One region of the Streptomyces sp. NPDC005811 genome, then DNA from elsewhere that is predicted to be linked to it. Evidence: riboswitches for the same ligand, from Rfam matches in the RefSeq annotation. Region 1 holds a riboswitch; each other region holds the start of a gene.
The links. A riboswitch is a leader RNA that binds a small molecule or an ion and turns the genes downstream of it on or off. The one in region 1 is predicted to bind cobalamin.
Positions count from the first base shown of each region.

Region 2: it holds a riboswitch for cobalamin, as region 1 does, so the genes downstream of both, ABZ490_RS43415 (ribonucleoside-diphosphate reductase subunit alpha) here and ABZ490_RS33105 (prenyltransferase/squalene oxidase repeat-containing protein) in region 1, are expected to answer to the same signal.
Region 3: it holds a riboswitch for cobalamin, as region 1 does, so the genes downstream of both, ABZ490_RS15835 (ABC transporter substrate-binding protein) here and ABZ490_RS33105 (prenyltransferase/squalene oxidase repeat-containing protein) in region 1, are expected to answer to the same signal.

Region 1 is NZ_JBEXXK010000036.1:112,485-120,131, reverse strand. It holds gene ABZ490_RS33125 (ECF transporter S component) at 1-65, opposite strand, end outside; gene ABZ490_RS33120 (ATP-binding cassette domain-containing protein) at 26-1,738, opposite strand; gene ABZ490_RS33115 (CbiQ family ECF transporter T component) at 1,735-2,868, opposite strand; gene ABZ490_RS33110 (SCO2322 family protein) at 2,858-3,508, opposite strand; gene ABZ490_RS33105 (prenyltransferase/squalene oxidase repeat-containing protein) at 3,505-4,764, opposite strand; cobalamin riboswitch at 4,883-5,015, opposite strand; gene ABZ490_RS33100 (phosphotransferase) at 5,084-5,779, shown strand; gene ABZ490_RS33095 (nuclear transport factor 2 family protein) at 5,776-6,222, opposite strand; gene ABZ490_RS33090 (MBL fold metallo-hydrolase) at 6,348-7,373, opposite strand; gene ABZ490_RS33085 (aldehyde dehydrogenase) at 7,479-7,647, shown strand, end outside.
Region 2 is NZ_JBEXXK010000062.1:19,252-26,898, reverse strand. It holds gene ABZ490_RS43420 (ribonucleotide-diphosphate reductase subunit beta) at 1-362, opposite strand, end outside; gene ABZ490_RS43415 (ribonucleoside-diphosphate reductase subunit alpha) at 362-2,731, opposite strand; cobalamin riboswitch at 2,856-2,988, opposite strand; gene ABZ490_RS43410 (GNAT family N-acetyltransferase) at 3,034-3,540, opposite strand; gene ABZ490_RS43405 (ATP-binding protein) at 3,695-7,312, shown strand; gene mctP (monocarboxylate uptake permease MctP) at 7,309-7,647, opposite strand, start outside.
Region 3 is NZ_JBEXXK010000013.1:23,277-30,923, forward strand. It holds gene ABZ490_RS15810 (MFS transporter) at 1-25, opposite strand, end outside; gene ABZ490_RS15815 (TetR family transcriptional regulator) at 173-823, opposite strand; gene ABZ490_RS15820 (Fur family transcriptional regulator) at 1,032-1,478, shown strand; gene katG (catalase/peroxidase HPI) at 1,505-3,691, shown strand; gene ABZ490_RS15830 (molybdopterin-dependent oxidoreductase) at 3,753-4,214, opposite strand; cobalamin riboswitch at 4,373-4,573, shown strand; gene ABZ490_RS15835 (ABC transporter substrate-binding protein) at 4,642-5,694, shown strand; gene ABZ490_RS15840 (iron chelate uptake ABC transporter family permease subunit) at 5,745-6,755, shown strand; gene ABZ490_RS15845 (ABC transporter ATP-binding protein) at 6,752-7,567, shown strand; gene ABZ490_RS15850 (histidine phosphatase family protein) at 7,564-7,647, shown strand, end outside.

The DNA.
Region 1 (7,647 bases):
GGACCGAGCGGTACGGCGGCGGCCTTCACCTCAGCGCCTCCCTCACCTGCGCGACCGTGAGCCACGGTGTCGGGGCCAGGATCTTCGACACCTGCGGGGCGAAGGACGGCGAGGAGACGACCACCTCCGCCGTCGGACCGTCGGCGATCACCTCGCCCTCGGCGAGCAGCACCACCCGGTGGGCCAGCTCGGCGGCCAGCTCCACGTCGTGCGTGGCGAGGACGATCGCGTGCCCGTCCGCCGCCAGCCCCCGCACCACGGCGACCAGCCGGGCCTTCGCCGCGTAGTCCAGACCCCGGGTCGGCTCGTCCAGCAGGAGCAGCGGCGGGCGGGCGGTCAGGACGACGGCGAGCGCCAGCGTCAGCCGCTGCCCCTCGGACAGATCCCGGGGATGGGTGCCGTCGGCGATGCCGGGGAGCAGCTCGCCGACCAGCTCACGGCAGGTCCCGGGGGCGGCCCCGGCGTCCCGGTCGGCCGCCGCGCACTCGTCGGCGACCGTGTCGGCGTACAGCAGGTCACGGGGTTCCTGCGGCACCAGCCCGACCCGGCGCACCAGCTCACGGGGCGGGGTGCGGTGCGGGATCGCGCCGCCGACCCGGACCGTCCCGGCGGACGGCTCGACGAGACCGGTGAAGGCGGCGAGCAGGGTGGACTTCCCGGCGCCGTTGCGGCCCATCAGCGCGACGGTCTCGCCGGGGGCGACGGTGAGGTCGACGCGGCGCAGTGCCTGGATCCGGTCACGGCGGACGGAGAGGGCGCGGGCTTCGGCGGGGGGTGCGGGGGTGGTGACGGGGGCCGCCGGTTCGGTTCTGCGGAAGAGACGGCGGGTGGGGCGGGGAGGGCGCGTCCGCACGGCATGCGAGGGGGGTCGGGGTGCCGCGGGGGTCGCGGGGCGGGCCCCGTCGAGGCGTTCGCGCAGGCCGGCCGCCCGGCGGCGGGCGTCGCGCACCGTCAGGGGCAGGGGCGACCAGCCCGCCAGCCGCCCCAGGTCCACCACCGGCGGGAACACCGGAGACACGGCCATCATCTCGGCTGGGGTACCCAGGCGCGGGACCGCTCCCGGGGCGGCTCCCGGGGCCGCCTCCGGGGACGGGAGGAGGACGACCCGGTCGGCGTACTGGAGGACGCGTTCCAGCCGGTGCTCCGCGAGCAGCACCGTCGTACCGAGGTCGTGGACCAGGCGCAGGAGGACGGCCAGGACCTCCTCGGCGGCGGCCGGGTCGAGCGCGGACGTCGGTTCGTCGAGGACGAGCACCCGCGGGTGCGGGGTGAGGACCGAGCCGATCGCGACCCGCTGCTGCTGGCCCCCGGAGAGCGCGGCGAGCGGCCGGTCGCGCAGGGCGGCGAGGCCGAGCAGATCGAGGGTCTCCTCGACCCGGCGCCGCATCACGGCCGGGGGCAGGCCGAGCGACTCCATGCCGTACGCCAGCTCGTCCTCCACCGTGTCCGTCACGAAGTGGGACAGCGGGTCCTGGCCCACCGTGCCCACGACATCGGCGAGTTCGCGCGGCTTGTGGGTCCGGGTGTCCCGGCCGTCGACCGTGACCCGGCCGCGCAGGGTGCCGCCGGTGAAGTGCGGGACCAGGCCGGAGACCGTACCGAGGAGCGTGGACTTGCCGGCGCCGGACGGGCCCGCGAGAAGGACGAGCTCGCCCTCGGGGACGGTCAGGTCGACGTCGCGGAGGGTGGGGTGGGGCAGACCGTCGTAGGTCACGGACACGTTCTCGAAGCGGATCACGACGGCTGCTCCTCGGACAGGAAGGCGGGCAGGAGACCCAGGAGGACCGCCGCAGCGGGCCACACCGGCAGGGCGGGCGCGGTGAGCGGGAGGACACCGGGGCGCAGGACCGCCGGGTCCGCGGCGGCGGCGAAGGTGAGGAGCGCGGCCGTCGTCGCGCCGGAGCCCGCGACGAGCAGGGCGCGCGGCGTCCAGCGGTCGGGACGGTGGCGGGTGCGGGGGGAGCGGCGGCCGCCGAGGCGCAGTCCGGCGAGCGCGGCGGCGAGCCCGGCGAGCAGGAGGGGGAGACCGTACGTCGCTCCGGCCGCCGTGAGCAGCCCGTACGTTCCCGCGCACACGCCGAGCAGCCCGCCCAGGGTGAGGACGGCCGTCGTACGGCGGACCGGGGCGGGGACGTCGGCGGTACGGCCGTAGCCGCGGGCGTCCATCGCGGCGGCGAGGGCGACCGAGCGTTCGAGGGCGCCTTCGAGGACCGGCAGGCCCACCTGGAGCAGGCCCCGTACGCCCCGGTCCGGGCGGCCGCGCAGCCGGCGGGCGGCGCGCAGCCGGTGGACGTCGGCGATGAGGTGCGGGGCGAAGGTGAGCGCCACGACCACGGCGACCCCGGTCTCGTACAGGGCGCCGGGGAGGGATTTGAGCAGCCGGGACGGGCTGGCGAGGGCGTTCGCGGCGCCGACGCAGACGAGGAGGGTGGCGAGGCGGAGGGCGTCGTAGAAGGAGAAGAGGAGGGCCTCGGCGGTGACCCGGCCGCCCAGGCGGATGCCCTGCGCCCAGGCGGGGAGGGGGACCTCGGGGAGGGTGAGGAGGGTGTGGGTGCCGGGGACGGGGGAGCCGAGGGCGACGGTGAAGAGGAGCCGGACGGCTATGACGGCCAGGGCGAGCTTGAGGAAGGCGGGGTAGGAGCGGGCCCAGGGGGCCGGGGTGCGGGGGCGGCAGGTGACCACGACGTAGGCCGAGGTGGCGAGGAGAAGGGAGAGGAGGAGGGGGTTGGTGGTGCGGGTGGCGGCCGTGCCGAGGGAGAGGGACCAGAGCCACCAGGCGGCGGGGTGGATCGGGTGCGGTGGCGCGGCGGGTGGTGGCGCGGGGCGCGGTGACGCGAGGCGCGGTGCGTCGAGCGGGCTACGACCCATGTCTCCGCCGCCGGGCCTGCCAGAGTGCCGCTCCCGCCAGGGCCGCCACCGCCGCCGCGCCCGCGTACACGCCCACCGAGGGGCCGGTGTCCTTGACGGTGGGCTTCTTCGCTGTCGACACCTGTTCTCCGCACCCCGTCCTCGGATAGCCCGCGATCGCGCAGAGGAGGGCGTTCGTGTCGTAGCGGAGGGGTTGGGCGACCGTGGCGAGGGCCTCGGCGGTGGTCGCGGTCGGGGGGACCTGGGCGCAGGCCCATCGGAGGGCGGGCGGGGTCTCGCCCGAGGGGGCGTCGGACCGGGTGCCGAAGTCGATGACCAGGGCGACGCGCTTCGTGCCGGACCGGGCGGGCGTACGGGCGCAGATCGCGCCGAACGAGGCCGCGCCGCGGGGGCGGGACGCGTCGGCGGAGTCCGCGCTCACCGCGAAGCGGAATCCCTGGACGGTGCCGTCGGCCGGGCGCGCCGTCCCCGGGCCCTCGGTCGCGTACGTCCACCGGTCGCCGGTGCGCTCCCAGAACGACCAGTAGCGGTAGCCGGTGGCGTGGGCCGGGGCGGGGGCCGCGGCCAGCAGGAGCAGCGCCAGGGCCGGCAGGAGCAGGGTGCGGGCGGGCCGGAGCAGGGTGCGGGCGGGCCGGATCACGGCTGCCGCCGCTTGCGGCCGCGGCCGATCAGGACGAAGCCGGCCACCGCGCCGACGAGGAGACCGGCGCCGACGGTCCAGACGGTGCTCAGGCTCCCCTCGTCCTTGTCCTTGTCCTCGGCGGCGGCGCTCGGGCCGGCCGTCTCGACGTCGTCCACGCTCTCGGGGGCAGGGCCCGTCGCGTTGAGGAGGGCGACCAGGTCCCGGCCGCCGAAGTCGTGGACGTCGCCGTCCCGTGCGGCGTGCGCCGCGAAGATCAGCTGGGCGTACGCGGCCGGGCCGGCCTGCGCGGCCCAGTCGGCGGAGTGCGCCTCCAGCCAGCGCAGGGGCGCGGTGGCCTGGTCGTTGAGGCCGACGGCGGACAGGGCGACGACCGCGTCGGCGGTGTTGCCGTAGTCGGGCTGCTCCCCGGCGCCGGGCAGCGCGGAGGTGAGGTGGCCGTCCTCGGCGAGGGCCCGGGCGAGCCAGACGGCGCCGTTCTCCCCGGCCTGCTCGGGCTCGTCGGCGGGGACCTTCGCGCAGGCCGGCGCGGAGTCGGCGTCGTCCTGGCGGGTCACGGCCGGTGTCTCGCCGTTCATCCCGAGCACGGCCGCCGCCGTCGCGTCCGCGTTGGCGGTGAGCGCGCCCTTCCTGTCGGGCTGGTAGGCGAAGGCGCCCGCGTCCTCGCCGGTGCAGGGCAGGGCGAGCTTCGTGAGGGCGTCGAAGGGGGACCTGCCGTCCTTGCGGACGTTCGGCACCGTCTCGCCGGCCTGGGCGAGCGCGCCGATGACGACCGAGGTGGAGTTGGCGTCGGTGGCCCCGCCGGGGGAGTAGCCCCAGCCGCCGTCCGCGTTCTGGACGGACTTCAGCCAGGCCACGCTCTTCCTGACCCGCGCCTCGTGGCCGCCGATCTCGGCCAGCGCCTGGACGGCCGCCCCCGTGCTGTTGGTGTCCACCATGGTCTTCGCGTCGCAGGCCTTCGCCGGGTCGGCGCGGAACGCGGCGAAGGAGCCGTCCGCGCACTGCTGCCCCGCCAGCCAGTCCACCGACGCGCGCGCGGGCCACACGCCCACCGTGCGCTGGGCGAGCAGCGCGAGCGACTGGCGCCACACTCCGTCGTACGTCGGGTCGCCGGTGCCGTACAGCCCGGCGGGCAGGGCGGCCGACGGGGACGTCGACAGGGTGGCGGCCGTGGCGGGCGCGGAGCCGCCGAGCACGGTGAGCAGGGTCGTGGCGGCGGTCAGAGCGACCGCGCCGGCGCTGCGGCGGAACTTCATGATCGGCGGGTGCCTCTCCCGGTCGGGAGGTCCGGGAGCCGGGCAGCACGGGACACCCCGGCGGCTCGACTCCGTAGACCTCGACGGTGCCGTACGGCGGCGGGACGCCGCGCACGAGAGCCGGTCAACTTCCGTACGGGGCAGTCCGGCTCGCCACCCGGGGGTGGCTCACGGTTGCGGGTCAGCGCCGGGTTTGCACCGGCTTCCCCCCGTACGGGTGTGATGACGACCCGCACACTGTACCGGCTGGTAGCCAGGGCGCTGAGGGGTGGCTGTGAGACATGCGCCGCAGCCCGCCCCGCCCCGCTAGGTTCTGGCCATGACCACTACGGGGAGGGCACCGGTCCCGGGCAGACTGCTCGGCTCCGGCCGGACGGCGGACGTGTACGAGATCGACGGGGCGTGGGTGCTGCGCCGCGACCGGGAGGGCTGGAGCGACGCGGCCGCCGAGGCGGCGGTCATGGAGCACGAACGGCGGCACGGCTATCCCGCGCCCGCCGTACGCACCGCTCCCTCGCGCACCGACCTGGTGATGGAGCGGCTGGAGGGGCCGACGATGCTCCAGGCGTTCGCGGCGGGCACGCTGGGCCCCGCGGCGGCGGGCGCCCTCCTCGCCCGGCTGCTGCGCGAACTGCACGCCGTGCCCGGCCGCTCCCCGTCCCGGCCCGGTCTGCGCGTCCTGCACCTGGACCTCCACCCCGAGAACGTGATCCTCACCGCCGACGGCCCCCGGGTCATCGACTGGGGCACCGCGGAGGACGGCGACCCCGGTCTGGACTGGGGCATGTCCGCGGTGATCCTCGCCCAGGCGGCCGTCTCCGCCGAGCCGTACGCCGAGGCGGCCCGCGCGACCCTGACGGGGCTGCTGGCCGGCCCTTCCGGGCTCGACGAGGAGGGCCTGCGGGAGGCGCTGCGGCGGCGGGCGGCGAATCCGACGATGAGCGAGGACGAGGTCGGACTCCTGGGCGCGGCAGGGGAGTTGATCCGCTCGCAGGCCGCCCGGGATCTGCGCTAGAGGCGGGGTGTCGGGCGGTCGCAGGGCAGGCGCAGGGTGCGGGCCGCGAGGAGCCAGGAGCCGTCGGTGGTGCGGCACAGGGTGTCCTCGTAATGCCCGATCCCCACGGGCGCCGGGGTCGGGGCCGGGGGTGTCGGCGGGGCGGTGTGCGTGCGGTACGTCGTGAAGTACGAGGTGGCGGTCGCCGTGTCCGGGGAGGTCACGTCGACCCGGACGTCCGCCATCAGCCGGCGGGCGTGCCGGTCGGCGGGACGGGAGCCGAAGTGGGCGCGCAGGGCGGCGCGGCCCTTGACCAGCCGGTCGCCCTCCGGCCAGACCCAGACGCCGTCCTCGGTGAACAGCTCGGCCACGGAGCCGGGTTCGCCGACGTCGAGGCGGACGACGAGGTCGAGGAGCAGCCGCAGGCAGGCACGTTCCGCGTGAAGCTGGGCGATCGGGTCCATGGGTGACGGCACCTAGGGGTCCGGGACAGAGGTGGGAGCACCGTAGGCCCACGGTGTGAACGGAGCGGTTCCCTCCCGTGAACGGCACCGCTCCCACGCACCCCCGGCTTCCCCTGGGGCAGGCCCTAGGTGGCCGCGTACGTCACCGGGTCGCTCCCCGGCACCGCCTCCGCCCGCCCCAGCTTCACCAGGCGCCGCAGATGGGACTCCGCCTCCGAGACGGCGATGGTGCGGGAGCCGTAGGGGATCTGCTCCCAGGGGCGGTTCCACTCCATGCGCTCGGCGAGCTGCCAGGGGGTGAGGGGAGTGGCGAGGAGGGTGAGGAGACCGGTGAGACGGGCCTCGTGATGGGTGAGCAACTCCCTCACCCGGGACGGGGCGTCGGTGAAGGGGTACTGGTGGGCCGGGAGGACCTCGGCGGGGGCGAGCCGGCCGACGCGTTCGAGGGAGTCGAGGTAGTCGCCGAGGGGGTCGGTGACCGTGGTGTCGTCGGGGTCCTCGTAGAGCCCGATGTGGGGGCTGATCTCGGGGAGCAGATGGTCCCCGGAGAACAGCCGGCCGTGGCCCGGGAGGCCGGCCGGGTGCTCCTCCTCCAGGTGGAGGCAGACATGGCCGGGGGTGTGGCCCGGCGTCCAGATCGCCCGCAGCCGGCGGCCGGGCAGGTCGAGGAACTCACCGGGCACGATCTCCCGGTCGGGCAGCGCGGGCGAGAGCCCGGGGAGCGTACGCCGCCGGGCCGTCCGCATCGGCGCGATGTGCTCCTCGGGGGCACCGGCCGCGGCCAGCTTGTCCGCCATGTACGTGTACCAGCGCTCGGCGCGGGTCTCACGCGCCCGGCGCACGATCGAGGCGTCCGCCGCGTGCATCGCCACCCACGCCCCGGACTCCTCCCTCACCTGGCCCGAAAGCCCGTGGTGGTCGGGATGGTGGTGCGTGATGACGACCCCGTGCACCTCCGACACGGCCGTACCGCAGCCCGCGAGCCCGTCGACGAGCGCGTCCATCGACGCCGGGTCGTCCCACCCCGTGTCGACCAGCACCGGCCCCCGGTCGGTGTCCACGACGTACACCAGCGTGAACCCCAGGGGATTGTCCGGAATCGGCACCCGCAGGGACCGCACACCCCCGCCGTGATCGAACGTCGCCGCCATCTGCCCTCCGTCCCCCGGCCGATCCATGGCCATTGCCCACTATAACTAGAACTGGTATCAGTTTCTGAAACACCGTCAGAAATGATGCGGACGAAGGCAGTGGCCATGGCTGAGCTCGTGGAACACGGAAAGCTGTTCATCGGCGGAGAGTTGACGGACCCCCTGGGCGATGCCGTCATCGAGGTGATCTCGCCGCACACCGAGGAGGTCATCGGGCGGGTGCCGCATGCCTCGGCGGCCGATGTGGACCGGGCCGTCGCCGTCGCCCGGCGGG
Region 2 (7,647 bases), on a different contig from region 1:
GGGTCGGGCAGGTAGGTGTCCAGCAGGGTCAGATAGAACTGGACGTGGACGGCCTCCTCGAAGAGCTGCCGGCTCAGGTACAGGCGCGCCTCGGGGGAGTTGATGTGCTTGTACAGCGTCAGCACCAGGTTGTTCGCCACGATCGAGTCGCCCGTCGCGAAGAAGGCGACCAGCCGGCCGATCAGGTGCTGCTCCATCGGGGACAGCTTGGCGAGGTCGGCGACGTCCGAGTGGAGGTCGACCTCCTCCACGGTCCAGGTGTTCTTGATGGCGTCCCGGTAGCGCTCGTAGAAGTCCGGGTAGCGCATGGGACGCAGCGTCAGCTCGAAGCCGGGGTCGAGCAGGTTCTTGTTGCTGGGCATTACTGGCAGGCCTCGCAGGACTCGGGGTTCTCCAGGGAGCAGGCGACGGCGTCGGGGTCGGCCGTCTGCTGCACCGGAATGGTGGTCGGGGTCTGCGCCTGGGCGGCCCGGGCGATCCGGGTCGCCGGACGCGAGCGCAGGTAGTACGTCGTCTTCAGGCCCGACTTCCAGGCGTACGCGTACATCGAGGAGAGCTTGCCGATGGTCGGCGTCTCCAGGAACAGGTTGAGCGACTGGGACTGGTCCAGGTACGGGGTGCGGGCCGCGGCCATGTCGATCAGACCGCGCTGCGGGATCTCCCACGCCGTCCGGTACAGGGCCCGTACGTCCGCCGGGATCCACGCGAAGTCCTGCACCGAGCCGTTGGACTCGCGCAGCGCCTCCCGGGTGCGCGCGTCCCACACGCCCAGCTCCTTGAGGTCCTGCACCAGATACGAGTTGACCTGGAGGAACTCGCCGGACAGCGTCTCGCGCTTGAACAGGTTGGACACCTGCGGCTCGATGCACTCGTAGACGCCCGCGATGGAGGCGATGGTGGCGGTCGGCGCGATGGCGAGCAGCAGGCTGTTGCGCAGGCCCGTCCTCGCGATCCGCGCGCGCAGCGCCGCCCAGCGCTCCGGCCAGGTGAACTCGACGCCGTAGTGGTCGGGGTGCAGCACACCCTGCGCGGTACGGGTCTTCTCCCAGGCCGGCAGCGGGCCACCGCGCTCGGCGAGGTCGGCGGAGGCCTCGTACGCGGCGAGCATGATCCGCTCGGCGATCCGCGTCGACAGCGCGCGCGCCTCGGCGGAGTCGAAGGGCAGCCGCAGCTTGAAGAAGACGTCCTGGAGGCCCATCGCGCCCAGGCCCACCGGACGCCACTTGGCGTTGGACCGGCCCGCCTGCTCGGTCGGGTAGAAGTTGATGTCGACGACCCGGTCCAGGAAGGTGACGGCGGTGCGGACGGTGGCGTCCAGCCGCTCCCAGTCGAGATCGCCGCTCGTCGGGTCGACGAACGCGCCGAGGTTCACCGAACCCAGGTTGCAGACCGCCGTCTCGCCGTCGTTCGTGACCTCCAGGATCTCCGTGCAGAGGTTGGAGGAGTGGACGACATGGCCGGGCAGCGCCGTCTGGTTGGCGGTGCGGTTGGCCGCGTCCTTGAAGGTCATCCAGCCGTTGCCGGTCTGCGCGAGGGTCCGCATCATGCGGCCGTACAGATCACGGGCGGGGATGGTCTTCTTCGCGAGGCCCCTGTTCTCGGCCTCGCGGTACGCGGCGTCGAACTCCTCGCCCCACAGGTCGACCAGCTCGGGCACGTCGGCGGGGGAGAACAGCGACCACTGCCCGTCGGCGTTCACCCGCCGCATGAACTCGTCCGGGATCCAGTGCGCCAGGTTCAGGTTGTGCGTACGGCGGGCGTCCTCACCCGTGTTGTCGCGCAGCTCCAGGAACTCCTCGATGTCGGAGTGCCAGGTCTCCAGGTAGACCGCGGCCGCGCCCTTGCGCCGCCCGCCCTGGTTCACGGCGGCGACGGAGGCGTCCAGGGTCTTCAGGAACGGCACGATGCCGTTGGAGTGCCCGTTGGTGCCGCGGATCAGCGAACCGCGCGAGCGGATGCGGGAGTACGACAGCCCGATGCCGCCGGCGTGCTTGGAGAGCCGGGCGACCTGGTGGTAGCGGTCGTAGATCGAGTCCAGCTCGTCCAGCGGGGAGTCGAGGAGGTAGCAGGACGACATCTGGGGGTGCCGGGTGCCGGAGTTGAAGAGGGTGGGGGAGGACGGCAGGTAGTCGAGCCGGCTCATGAGCCCGTAGAGCGCGGCGACCTCGTCCACGGCGCGCGCCGTGTCGTCCTCGGCGAGACCGCTCGCGACGCGCAGCAGGAAGTGCTGGGGCGTCTCCACGACCTTCCGGGTGAGGGGGTGGCGCAGCAGATAGCGGCTGTGGAGGGTGCGGAGCCCGAAGTAGCCGAAGCGGTCGTCGGCGGACGGGTCGATCAGCGCGTCCAGCCGGGCCGCGTGCAGCCGTACGAAGTCGGCGGTGCGGTCGGCGACGAGCCCCTCGCGGTGGCCGACGGCGACGGACGAAGTGAAGGACGTGACCCCCTGGGAGGCGGCCTCCGCGGCGATGGAGACCGTCAGCAGCCGGGCGGCCAGCTTCGAGTAGGCGGGGTCCTCGGAGATCAGGCCGGCGGCCGCCTCCGTGGCCAGCTCGCGCAGCTCCGTCTCGTCCGCCCGCGCCGACCGGCCGCGCAGCGCGGCGGCGGCGACCCGCCCGGGGTCGGCGTCGGGGAGGTCGGCGGTCAGCTCGGTCAGGGTCCGCAGCAGCGCGGTACCGGGACCGTCGGTGTCCGGCTGGATGACTGAGGCCGGATCGACTGGCGCGATGGTCACGTGGGGCTCTCCCTCGCTCGGCAGGGGGCCTGGCGGAGGGCAGGGGGCAGCAACACGAGCGCGCGCGGCGTCGCGTCCACCGGCCCACTCCACGAGACCCGGACGTCAAGGCACCCGGACCGGGACGGCCGGGCGCGCTGTCGGCAGGTCCTCGGACTGACGCTCGTGCACAGACATGCACAAGTACACCGTTGCGGGACAGTTCCGGATTCGCACCGGATTCCCCTGCGGCGACAACGAGCATGAGCATACATCTTGTGCTCGCCTGTCACGCCACCCCCAGATGTTGTGTCGGGGTGGTGTCAGAGTGTCAACTCATAGGTGAGGAGAGTGACGTCGTCCAGATGCGGCACGGGATTCCAGTCCCGCCCGGGTGTACGGACGAAGCCGAGACGTTCGTAGATCCGGTGGGCGGTGTGCATGCTGCGCTGGGTCGACAGGACGACGGCCGTGCAGCCCTCGGTGGCCCGCGCCCGGTCGAGACAGGCCCGTACGAGAGCCTCCCCGGCACCCCGGCCCCGCGCGTCGTGCGCGACCGCGAGCGCACGGATCTCGGCCTCGCCGGGCCGCGCGATGTCGGCGACGGGGCCGGGGCCGGCGACGAAGGTGACACCGCCGAGGAGCCGGTCACCGTCCACGGCCACGAGCACCTCCGCGGCGGCCGCGCGCGCGGCGACGTCCTTCAGCACCGGCAGATACTCGTCCCCCTCGCCGTAGTCGAGGAGGCCGTCCTGGAGATAGGCCTGTGCGGTGATGTCGCCGAGCGGTTCGTACTCACCGGGCTCCGCCCGCCGTATCACGATGTCCATGACCCCGAGTCTGCCGGAGCCGCGCGCGCAGACCTCCCGATTTTCCCTGGAGGCGCCCGGGTTGCGGGGTGTGGCGGGAGTGATTCCATGGAAGGAGGTGCCGGTGCCCGCAGGTCCCCCGTCCCGAGGAAAGCTCTCGGAGGGAGAGCACAAGATGACCAGGGTCGTCCGTCACACCCGGGGCAAGCAGCGGCCCAGCAACGCGCCGATGGCGACGCTGCATCTCAGACGGGCCGGGCACGGCGTCAGACGCGTACTCCTCGCCCGCTGGCACCGCCTGACGATCCGTCTGGAAGCCCGCCGTGGCGTCACCCGCCCCAAGACCTGGCACCGGTGGTTCTCCTACGGCAACCTCACCAGACTCATCTGGCTGATCGCCTTCCTGGCGATCCTCGCCTGGTGCGGGGACGACGTGTACACCGCCGTCACGGGCGACACGACCGGCTTCGGCGATGCGCGCGAGGGGAACAAGGGGCTCAAGGACCTTCTGAACCTCCTCGGCCCGGTCCTGACCGCTTCGATCGCAGCCGCGCTGTTCCTGTTCTTCTGGTACAGCTGGACCAAACGCCGCTACCTCACCAAGGTTCGCAGGGATCCCCGCCGGCTGGTGCTCACCGCCGGCCAGGACGTCGCAGGGATCGTGGGCCGTGAGGCGATCGCCGAGGTCATCGCCCAACGGCTGCGGGACCGCGGCACGCGCAGACCCTATCTGCTCGTCGGCGGTGTGGGTGCGGGCAAGACCGCGGTCCTGGTGCGGCTCTGCGAACTGCTCGCCCGGGAGCACGCCGTGCCCGTGCCGATCCGGCTGCGGGACGTGGACGGCGATGCCGACCTGGACTTCCAGAGCCTGGCCCGGCAGCGCTTCGCCGAGGAGGCACCCCAGGGCGTCCTGGCCCGCGGCAAGAACGACCGGGTCTGGAAGCAACTGCTCGCCGATGACAAGCCGGTGGTGATAGCCGACGGTCTGGAGGAGGCCCTCCTCGACGAGCGCCTCCAGCAGAACCGGGACAACATCATCCGCAAGGCCATCGAGCGCGCGCACAAGGAGAGACTGCCGCTCGTCATCGCCTCGCGGCCGCACAGTCCCCTGGAGAGCACCGCCGCCGCGATCGTGGAGCTGGAACCACTGAGCGAGGAGGAGGCCCTGCGCTTCGTCCAGGCGCACGTTCCCGACTCGGACGAGCGGCGCGTGGACTGGATCGTGGAGACGGCGGAGGTGACCGAGTCGCCCGTCTACCTTCAGATCGCCCGTGAACTGCACCGGCACGGCGCCCTGGACGATCCCAAGCGGCTGAACACCCGCAGCAGGGACCGCGGCACGCTACGGCTGTGGCTGCTGCAGCGGTGGAACGACACCCTGTGCGAGCGCCTGCTGCGCGAGGAGGTGGCGCTCAATGAGCGGGAGCGCCGTGACACGGTCGAGGTGGTGTCCGCCCTGGCGTGCATCGGGCTGCTCCAGGACAAGCTGGAGGTGGGCCTCACCGAGCTGCTCGCCGACGACGCCCACCCGGGCGGCGAACGGAGCGCGACGCCTCGGACAGGCCCGCGGACGGGTGGACCGCGCCAGGACCGCAACGGCAGACAGGGCCATGCCTTCTCGGAGTGGCACCGGCAGAAGATCTGGAACTCGCTCCGCAGGAACCTCGGGGAGGAGGCGCAGCGGCTCCTGACCGAGAGCAGCACGGACCAGGCCCAGGCGGTCCTCGCCCGCTTCGCCGGCAACGCGGACAAGCTCGGGCTGGTGGAGGGGTTCGAGAAGAGGGTCCGCTTCCCGCACAGCATCATCCAGGCCTACTTCGGCTTCCGCGTGCTGCACCACCTGGGGCAGCGAGCTGCCGGAGAACTGGTCGATCAGGCGCTGCAACCGCCGGGCCCCAGCCGTGAGCTGCTCATCGCCCTGGTGCTGCTGTCCCGTCGGCGTGCGGCGGAGTCCGCGGACCGGGAGCGCCGTTCCGGTGCCGAGCGGAAGCAGGCGAACGGCGGGCCGCTGCGACCGGCCGGCATGCGAAGGAACATGCCGAGGCAGCGGCCACGCACCCTGGGTGAACGGCTCTATGAGGCCGCGAGCCACCGCACGGACGATCCGAAGGCGCTCGATCTCTTCACCGCGGTCCTGGAAACCCTGTGTGTGGAGCGGGACCGCGCACTGCTGAGCGACGTCATCAGCGACATACGCAACCGCTGGCCGCGCGCCAAGGGGGATCGGCGCACCCTGGTGGACGCGAAGGCGCGGCTGCTCCGACAGATCGGCGCGGTGCTGCGGACGCTGCCCGAGGAGACGGCCACCACCCAGATGTACTGGCAGCTCTATCAGATGGGCATCAAGGAGCCCGACTACTCGATACGCCTGGCGGCGGCCCAGGAGTGCGGCGCCGGAGGCAACGCCGCGTTCGCCCTGATCCGGGAGCGGGTCGGTCTGCACACCGATCCCGTGAAGCAGTACAACGGCCTCGTCAGGAAGCTGAAAGGCGACAGGAGGCGGAAGTACGAGGCGTGGGCGGAGAAGATGGAGGAGGAGAGCGCCGCCCGTCCGACCGCCCCGGCGGGGCCGTACGAATCCGGCGCAGCGGAGCACGACGAGCGGAAGGCGATCGACGAGGAGTATCTCGAACAGCGGGTGGACCTGTTCCGGGAGTTCGTGATGCGCGCCTGGATCCTTCCCATGCTCCTGGGCTCGGTCAGCGCGTCCCACCGCGACGAAGCCCGGGAACGCCTCGCCAAGTGGCTGGGCCACCTCGACCCCCGGCTCACCCGGGGCACCCCCGATCTGCCGCTCGTCCTGGAGGCGGCGCTGGCCCAGGGGTTCAAGTACGCGGCCAACCGGCGCAGACTCCATCCGCACGCGGACCCGGGCAACCGTGCCGACCTGATCCGGCTGGCGGAGACCGTGCTGCAGCAGTCCCGGTGCTGGTACGCGCAGGTCAGCCTGCTCCAGGCGCTGTGCCTGTGGGAACTCCCGGACACCTCGGTCCGTCAGGAGCGGGAGAAGGGCACGGTGCCGGAGCCGGGCCACGAGCACTACGGGCAGCGGGATCCGTCCCGGGCGATCGGTGAGACGGACGCCGTGCAGACCGTGCAGCGGTGGCTGTCGATGGCCGGCACCGTGAACACGCCCGATGTCCCCGGTGCCGGCGGCGACGCGCCCAGGACGCTGTTGCATCCGTTCGTCGCCGAGGCGGGCGACCTGGTGGCCCTCGCCCTGGAGACCGGCCAGCCCGAGCGCTTCCTCTGGATCGACGAGATGGGCGTCGCCGGCACCATCGGCTCGCGTACCCGCCATCGGAGCGGCTACCGCAAGCACAACCTGTGGATTCCGCCCTCGTCCGGGTGGAGCACGCTCGACGGCCGTGCCCAGCGCCTGGTCGCCGACATCCTGGTCATGCTGAACCTCATCGAACGCGACGGGCATCCCGACGAGGTCGAGGAGCGGCTGGCCCGTGCGGAGCAGCCCGGTATGCCGCTCCCGCCCTGCATCCGTACCAACCGTGAGCCGCTGCGGCCCGGTACCGCCGCCGGCAGCTCCCCTCCCGTCCCGGGCTCGAACTGTCTGCCCGACTGCAAGTTCCAGCTCTGTCCCTACCCTCCCCGGGGCGAGGTGCCCCGGGGGGAGATACGCGAGCCGTTCTGCCGGCAGCAGCAGGCCCTGCTGCCCGGCCGCATCCGCCGCTGTTTCCCACGGCTCCTGCGTCGGAAGACACCGCACTGGGTCGGCATGCGCGTCCGCGAACTGGACCGGTTCTGGGACGCGATGGCCCGGCGCACGCGGGACTAGGATCCGGGGACCGGCGGCTGGGGAGAGGTCCCCGCGGTGGCCGGTGGCAGTTCCACCTGCACGCCCGGGTCGCCCGCGTCCGCCGTGTAGTCCTCGGGCCTGGTCTCGTCGATGCCCTCGGGGGCCTTCAGGGCCTTGAGGGCGAACGTCAGGACCACGGTCACCACCACGTTCAGGACGAACGCCGTGAGGCCGATGTAGCCGATCTCGCCGATGCCGGGGATCTCCTTGGCCGAGCCGCCGAAGTGCTTCTGGGTGGGGGAGGCGACCCCGTACGCGGCGAACGTGCCGTAGGCCATGCCGACCGCCCAGCCGGCGAGCAGGGCCCAGCGGTG
Region 3 (7,647 bases), on a different contig from region 1:
CGGGTGTGTTGGCAAACAAGGGCATCGGGGACTCCTAGCGGCGACGAGATAATTGCCCACTGATGTGCAGAGTATTTGATTGCCCAGTGGTGTGCAAATAATCCCCCGGCCCCGGAAACGCCGAAGGGGCCCTCCGGGGAGGGCCCCTTCATCGCGTCGACCGGTCACACCCTCAGTCCAGGACGTCGGGCTCCACCGCCGTCACGTCCGGCGCGACCTCCTCGACCACCGCACCCGCGCGGTCCGTCGGCACCCCGGCCGCGATGAGCGTGACGACGGCGGTCCGGGTGCCGTCGTCCTCCAGTGCGCCGGTGTTGACCTGCTCCAGCAGGGCGAAGTGCATGGCCTCCAGACCGGCGCTCAGCACGGCGGGCGGCAGCTGGGTGTGGAAGACGCCGTCCCGCTGGCCGCGCTCCAGGATGGAGGTGACCTCGGCGCGGGCGGGCGCCAGGATCTCGGCGACGCGCTCCATGCCGAGATCGCGCCGGGCGAGCGCGAGCAGCAGCCGGTACCGGTCGCCGACGGGCCAGATGCAGCGCACGAAGTGGGCGAGCGCCCGCTCGGCCGGCTCCTCCGGCCGTCGGGCGGTCTCCAGCACCCCGCGCAGCGTCTCGGACGCCTCCTCCGCGAGCGCCTCCAGCAGCGCGGCCCGCCCGGGGAAGTGCCCGAACAGGGTGCGCCGTACGACACCGGAGGCGCGCGCCAGCTCCTCCAAGGTGACGTCGGGGTTCCGGCCGAGTTCCCGGCGGGCCGTGGCGAGGATGCGCGCCCGGTTGGACCGCGAGTTTCGGCGCTGCGGCTCCCGGGCCACGGGCTTGGTCACGGGGCACCTCGGTGATCGGCGGTGACGACGGGACGCCCATTCTGGCACGGGTCCCACCGGCCCCTCCGGCCCCGTCCGGCCCAACGGAACCCCGTTCCGGCGGCTCCGTACGCCACCATAGCGGGGCGAACCGGTCCCGACGCGACACACCAAACTTGGCTTCATCGCTTTCTTGAACTATTCGTGTTTAGCCCGGTAGGTTGTCCGCATGACCACGCCCCAGCCCCGAACCGTCGCCGAAGAGCTGCGCGGTGCCGGCCTGCGGGTGACGGCCGCCCGCGTCGCGCTGCTGGAGACCGTCCGCAGCGGTGACCACCTCGATGTCGAGACGATCGCGTCCGGAGTGCGCGACCGCGTCGGCCACATCTCCGTACAGGCCGTGTACGAGGCGCTGCACGCGCTGACCGCGGCCGGACTCGTCCGCCGTATCGAACCGCCGGGCAGCCCCGCGCGGTTCGAGGGGCGCGTCGGGGACAACCACCACCACCTCGTGTGCCGCTCGTGCGGCGTCGTCGCCGACGTCGACTGCGCGGTCGGCCACACCCCCTGCCTCACCGCGTCCGACGACCACGGCTTCGCCATCGACGAGGCCGAGGTCATCTACTGGGGCCTGTGCCCCGCCTGCTCCACCGCCGGTACCGCAGCAGCACCGTGATTTCCCCTTCGGAAGGAATCCCCCCTATGTCCGAGAACCCCTCGTCCGAGGCGAAGTGCCCCGTCGCCCACGACCGTGCGGCACACCCCACCCAGGGCGGCGGCAACCGCCAGTGGTGGCCGGAGCGGCTCAACCTGAAGATCCTCGCCAAGAACCCGGCGGTGGCGAACCCGCTCGGTGAGGACTTCGACTACGCGGAGGCGTTCAAGAACCTCGACCTGGCGGCCGTCAAACAGGACATCGCCGCGGTACTGACGGACTCCCAGGACTGGTGGCCGGCCGACTTCGGCAACTACGGCCCGCTGATGGTCCGTATGGCCTGGCACAGCGCGGGCACCTACCGCATCTCCGACGGCCGCGGCGGCGCGGGCGCCGGCCAGCAGCGCTTCGCGCCGCTGAACAGCTGGCCGGACAACGGCAACCTGGACAAGGCCCGCCGTCTGCTGTGGCCCGTGAAGAAGAAGTACGGCCAGGCGCTGTCCTGGGCCGACCTGATGATCCTGACCGGCAACGTGGCCCTGGAGCAGATGGGCTTCGAGACCTTCGGCTTCGGCGGCGGCCGCGCCGACGTCTGGGAGGCCGAGGAGGACGTCTACTGGGGTCCCGAGAAGGTCTGGCTGGACGACCAGCGCTACAGCGGCGACCGCGACCTGGAGAACCCGCTCGGCGCGGTCCAGATGGGTCTCATCTACGTCAACCCCGAGGGCCCCAACGGCAACCCGGACCCGATCGCCGCGGCCCGCGACATCCGTGAGACGTTCCGCCGCATGGCGATGAACGACGAGGAGACCGTCGCCCTCATCGCCGGTGGCCACACCTTCGGCAAGACCCACGGCGCCGGCCCGGCGGAGAACGTGGGCGCCGAGCCCGAGGCCGCCCCGATCGAGGCGCAGGGCCTCGGCTGGGCCAGCACCTACGGCTCCGGCAAGGGCGGCGACGCCATCACCTCCGGCCTGGAGGTCACCTGGACCGCCACGCCGACCCAGTGGGGCAACGGGTTCTTCAAGAACCTGTTCGAGTACGAGTGGGAGCTGACCGAGTCCCCGGCCGGCGCCAAGCAGTGGGTCGCCAAGGACGCCGAGGCGATCATCCCCGACGCGCACGACGCGTCGAAGAAGCAGCTGCCGACCATGCTCACCACCGACCTGTCGCTGCGCTTCGACCCGGTCTACGAGCAGATCTCGCGCCGCTTCTACGAGAACCCGGCCGAGTTCGCCGACGCGTTCGCCCGCGCCTGGTTCAAGCTGACCCACCGTGACATGGGCCCGAAGTCGCTGTACCTCGGCGCCGAGGTCCCCGCGGAGACCCTGATCTGGCAGGACCCGCTGCCCGAGGCCGAGGGCGAGGCCATCGACGCGGCCGACGTCACGGCCCTCAAGGCCAAGCTGCTCGCCTCCGGTCTGACCGTCTCCCAGCTGGTCTCCACCGCCTGGGCGTCGGCCTCCACCTTCCGCGGCAGCGACAAGCGCGGCGGCGCCAACGGCGCCCGGATCCGCCTGGAGCCGCAGCGCTCCTGGGAGGCCAACAACCCCGACGAGCTGCGTCACGTCCTCAGCGTCATCGAGGGCGTCCAGGCCGAGTTCAACACCGGCGCCAAGAAGGTCTCCGTGGCCGACCTGATCGTCCTCGGCGGTGCCGCCGCGGTCGAGAAGGCCGCCAAGGACGCCGGCGTCGACGTGGAGGTCCCCTTCACGCCGGGCCGTGTCGACGCGACCGACGAGCACACGGACGCCGAGTCGTTCGCCGCGCTGGAGCCGACCTGGGACGGCTTCCGCAACTACACCGGCAAGGGCACCCGCCTGCCGGCCGAGTACCTGCTGCTCGACAAGGCGAACCTGCTCACCCTGAGCGCCCCCGAGACGACCGTCCTCGTCGGCGGTCTGCGCGTCCTCGGCGCCAACAGCGGCGGCTCCAAGCACGGTGTGTTCACCGACACCCCGGGCGTCCTGACCAACGACTTCTTCGTCAACCTGCTCGAGCTGGGCACGACCTGGAAGTCCACCTCGGAGGACCAGCACACCTTCGAGGGCCGTGACGACGCGGGCAACCTGAAGTGGACCGGCACCCGTGCCGACCTGGTCTTCGGCTCCAACTCCGAGCTGCGCGCCCTCGCCGAGGTCTACGCGAGCGACGACGCGAAGGAGAAGTTCGTGAAGGACTTCGTCGCGGCCTGGGCCAAGGTCTCGGACCTGGACCGGTTCGACCTGGTCTGATCCTGAACCGACCCTGAAGTGAGCGAGGGCGCCCGGGCCTTGTCCCGGGCGCCCTTCGCGTTCAGTTCCAGGGGGTGTAGCCGCCGTCCACGCGGATCGTGTCGATCCCGCTGATGTGCCGGGCGCCGCAGCGGTCCTGGGGCAGGACCAGCTGGGGTCCGGCCCCGTCGAGCGGGGTGTCGTCGATGGTGGTGGCCAGCAGCACGGCGGCGTTGCCGAAGTCGGGGTCGATCTCGGCCCACGACAGCACGGCGTGATGGCCGTCCGCCCCGTGCACGGCGATCAGGAACCGCAGCCGGTCCTTGCGCCGGGCGGGATCGAAGCCGGGCCGGGCCGCCGACAGCACGTCGTGCAGGAGCGGTCCGGTGAACCGGTGGTGCTGGACACCGCTCGTGGCGCACTCGAAGCTGACCGCCGCCCGCCGCTGGGGCCAGGTCAGCAGATCGGCCACGGTGAGCCGGGCCGGCCGGGCCAGATCACCGGCGAGCAGGAGTTCCGCGCCGTGCCCCGCGCCTCGGCTCATGGGCCACCACCTCCCGGGTGACCGTACCCGCGCCGGGGATGCGCACAAACGCATATTCCATTCATATGTCGCGCCACAGCCAGCTTGTGCCATGTGAAGAAGCCCTCATAGCTTGCACATGCGGCTGATCAGCGACGTGGGACCGTCCGTCGGCCCTGTGGTAGCTTGCCGAAGCCAGTCGTACCCCTGTGCGTACGCGTACGCACGACGGGTCAGGGAATCCGGTGCGAATCCGGAGCTGACGCGCAGCGGTGAGGGCGACGGGCGGGGCAACGGCCACTGGACGGCGAACGGTCCGGGAAGGCGCCCCGTCCGGGTGACCCCGAGTCCGAAGACCTGCTGGCGGCCTCCGGCGGCGCAAGGACGCCGGGGGAGCAACCGCACGACCGGGCTTCGCGCATGAGCCCTCGACGCCGAAGGATGTTCCGTGCCGCTCGCACGCCCCGTCCGTCCCACCCTCCCCCTGCTCCTGGCCGGCGCCCTGCTGCTGACCGGATGCGCCGGTTCGGCCGGTTCCGGCGGTTCCGGCGGTTCCGCCGCCGAGGACACCGCGGCCGGGTATCCCGTCACCCTCGACAACTGCGGGGAGAAGGTGCGCGTGGACAGTCCTCCGCGGCGGGCCGTCTCCCTCAACCAGGGCACCACCGAGATCATGCTCTCCCTCGGCCTCGCCGACCGGATGGCGGGCACCGCCACCTGGACCGACCCGGTGGCCGAGGGGCTGGAGAAGTCCGCCGCGAAGGTACGGCGGCTGGCCGACGACGCCCCCTCCTTCGAGAAGGTGCTGGACGCCGAACCCGACTTCGTCGCCGCCTCCTTCGCCTCCACCCTCGGCACCGGCGGGGTCGCCACCCGCGAGCGGTTCGACAAGCTCGGCGTGCCCACGTACCTCTCCCCCGCCGACTGCGTCGGCAAGGACAACAGCGGCGACGGCGACGGCTCGCGCACCGAGCCGCTCACCATGGACGCGATCTACGGCGAGGTCACCGACCTGGCGCGGATCTTCGGCGTCGAGGAGCGCGGCCGTGCGCTCGTCGCCGAGCTGAAGGGGCGGCTCGGCAAGGCCACCTCGGGCCTGGACGCCCGGGGCGTCACCGTCCTGTACTGGTTCGCCAACTCCCGGTCCCCCTACCTGGCGGGCTGCTGCGGCGCGCCCGGCGTGATCACCCGGGAGGTCGGGGCGGAGAACGCCTTCGCCGACACCCACGAGGAGTGGCCCCAGGCCGGCTGGGAGACCGTCGCCGACCGCGACCCCGACGTCCTCGTCGTCGGCGATCTGACCCGCCGGCAGCAGACCGCCGAGACCGCGGCGAAGAAGATCGCGTTCCTGGAGTCCGATCCCGTCACCAGGACCATGACCGCCGTGCGGAAGAAACGGTACGTGCTGCTGTCCGGGCAGGCCATGAACCCGACGATCCGGACCGTGGAGGGCGTGGAGAAGGTGGCGGCGGCGCTGCGCGCGTACGGCCTCGCGGGGTGAGCGACGTCCCGACGGCGGCGGTCCCGCAGGCCTCGGCCGCGGTCCCGGTGGTGCTGCGGCGCGCGCTGTTGTGGGCGGCCGGGCTCGCGCTGCTCGGCGGCTCCGTCGCGGTGGCGATCACCATCGGCCCGGCGGACATCGCCGTCGGTGACGTATGGGCGACGGTGGCGGCCCATCTCGGCTGGGGACAGGGGCGGTTGTCGCCGATCCGGGACGGGATCGTATGGAATCTGCGGCTGCCGCGCACCCTGCTCGCGGCGGTGTGCGGGGCCGGGCTGGCCGTGTGCGGCGCGGTCCTGCAGTCGCTGTTGCGCAATCCCCTTGCCGACCCGTTCGTCCTGGGGGTCTCCTCGGGGGCCTCGACCGGTGCGGTCGTGGTCGTGGTGCTCGGGGTCGGCGGCGGGGCCGTGTCGGTGTCGGGCGGGGCGTTCGTGGGCGCGGTGGTGTCGTTCGTGCTGGTGCTGATGCTCAGTCACGGCCTCGGGGGCACCACGGACCGGGTGGTGCTGGCCGGGGTCGCCGCGATGCAGTTGTTCTCGGCGGTCACCTCCTTCGTGGTGATGACGGCGGCCGACGCGGAGACCACGCGCGGGGTGCTGTTCTGGCTGCTCGGCTCGCTCGGCGGGGCCGACTGGACGGACGTCGGCCTGTGTCTGGCGGTGCTGGCGGCGGCGCTGCCCGTGTGTCTGGGGTACGCCCGCACGCTGGACGCCTTCGCGTTCGGGCAGGACGCGGCCGCCACGCTGGGGGTGCGCGTGGCCCGTACCCGGCTGGTGCTGCTGTGCGTCACCGCGCTGCTGACGGCGGTGCTGGTCGGCTCGGCGGGGGCGATCGGCTTCGTCGGGCTGGTGCTGCCGCACGCCGCCCGTGCGCTGACGGGTCCCGGGCACACCCGGCTGCTGCCGGCGACCGCGCTGGCCGGGGCGGTGTTCCTGGTCTGGGTCGACACCCTGGCCCGCACCCTGCTGGACCCGCAGGAGGTGCCGGTGGGCGTGATGACCTCGCTGATCGGCGTCCCGGCGTTCGTCCTGGTCCTCTACCGGGGCAGGGACACCCGATGAGCGGCCCCGACCTCGCCGACGACGGCCTGCGCGCCGACCGCGTCAGCCGGTCGGCCGACGGGACCCTCATCCTGGACGGGGTGAGCCTCGCCCCGCGCCCCGGGACCGTCACCGGGCTGCTCGGCCCGAACGGCTCCGGCAAGTCGACCCTGCTGCGGCTGCTCGCCGGTGTCCTCGCCCCGGCCTCCGGCGCCGTCACGCTCGACGGGCGCCCGTTGGAGCGGGTGGGGCGCCGTGCCGTCGCCCGGCGGGTGGCCGTGGTCGAGCAGCAGGCGGACACCCAGGTCGCGTTGACCGTCCTCGACGTCGTACGCCTCGGCCGGGTCCCGCACCGCAGGGCCTGGGCGCCCGCCTCCGCCGAGGACGAGGAGGCCGTCCGTTCCGCGCTGGCCCGCACCGGTCTGGCCGACAAGGCCGCCCGCCCCTGGCGGACCCTGTCCGGCGGGGAGCGCCAGCGCGTCCAGATCGCCCGCGCCCTCGCCCAGCAGCCCCGGGAACTCCTGCTGGACGAACCCACCAACCACCTCGACATCCAGCATCAGCTCGCCCTGCTGGACCTGATCACCGAACTCCGGCTGACCAGCGTGGTCGCCCTGCACGACCTCAACCTGGCCGCGATGTACTGCGACCGGCTGCTCGTGCTGCGGCGCGGCCGTGTGGTCGCGGGCGGCACCCCGGAGGAGGTCCTCACCGAGGAGCTGATCGCCGAGGTGTACGGCGTCCGCGCCGCCGTCACCCGGACCGCCCCCGGGGACCGCCCGCACATACGCTTCCTGGGCACGCTGCCCACTCCAGAAGGAACTGTCACGTGACCAGCCGCGTCACCTTCGTCCCGCCCGCGATGAACGACTCCCTGCGCCGGGCCCGCTTCGACGACGGGGGCTCGCTCGAC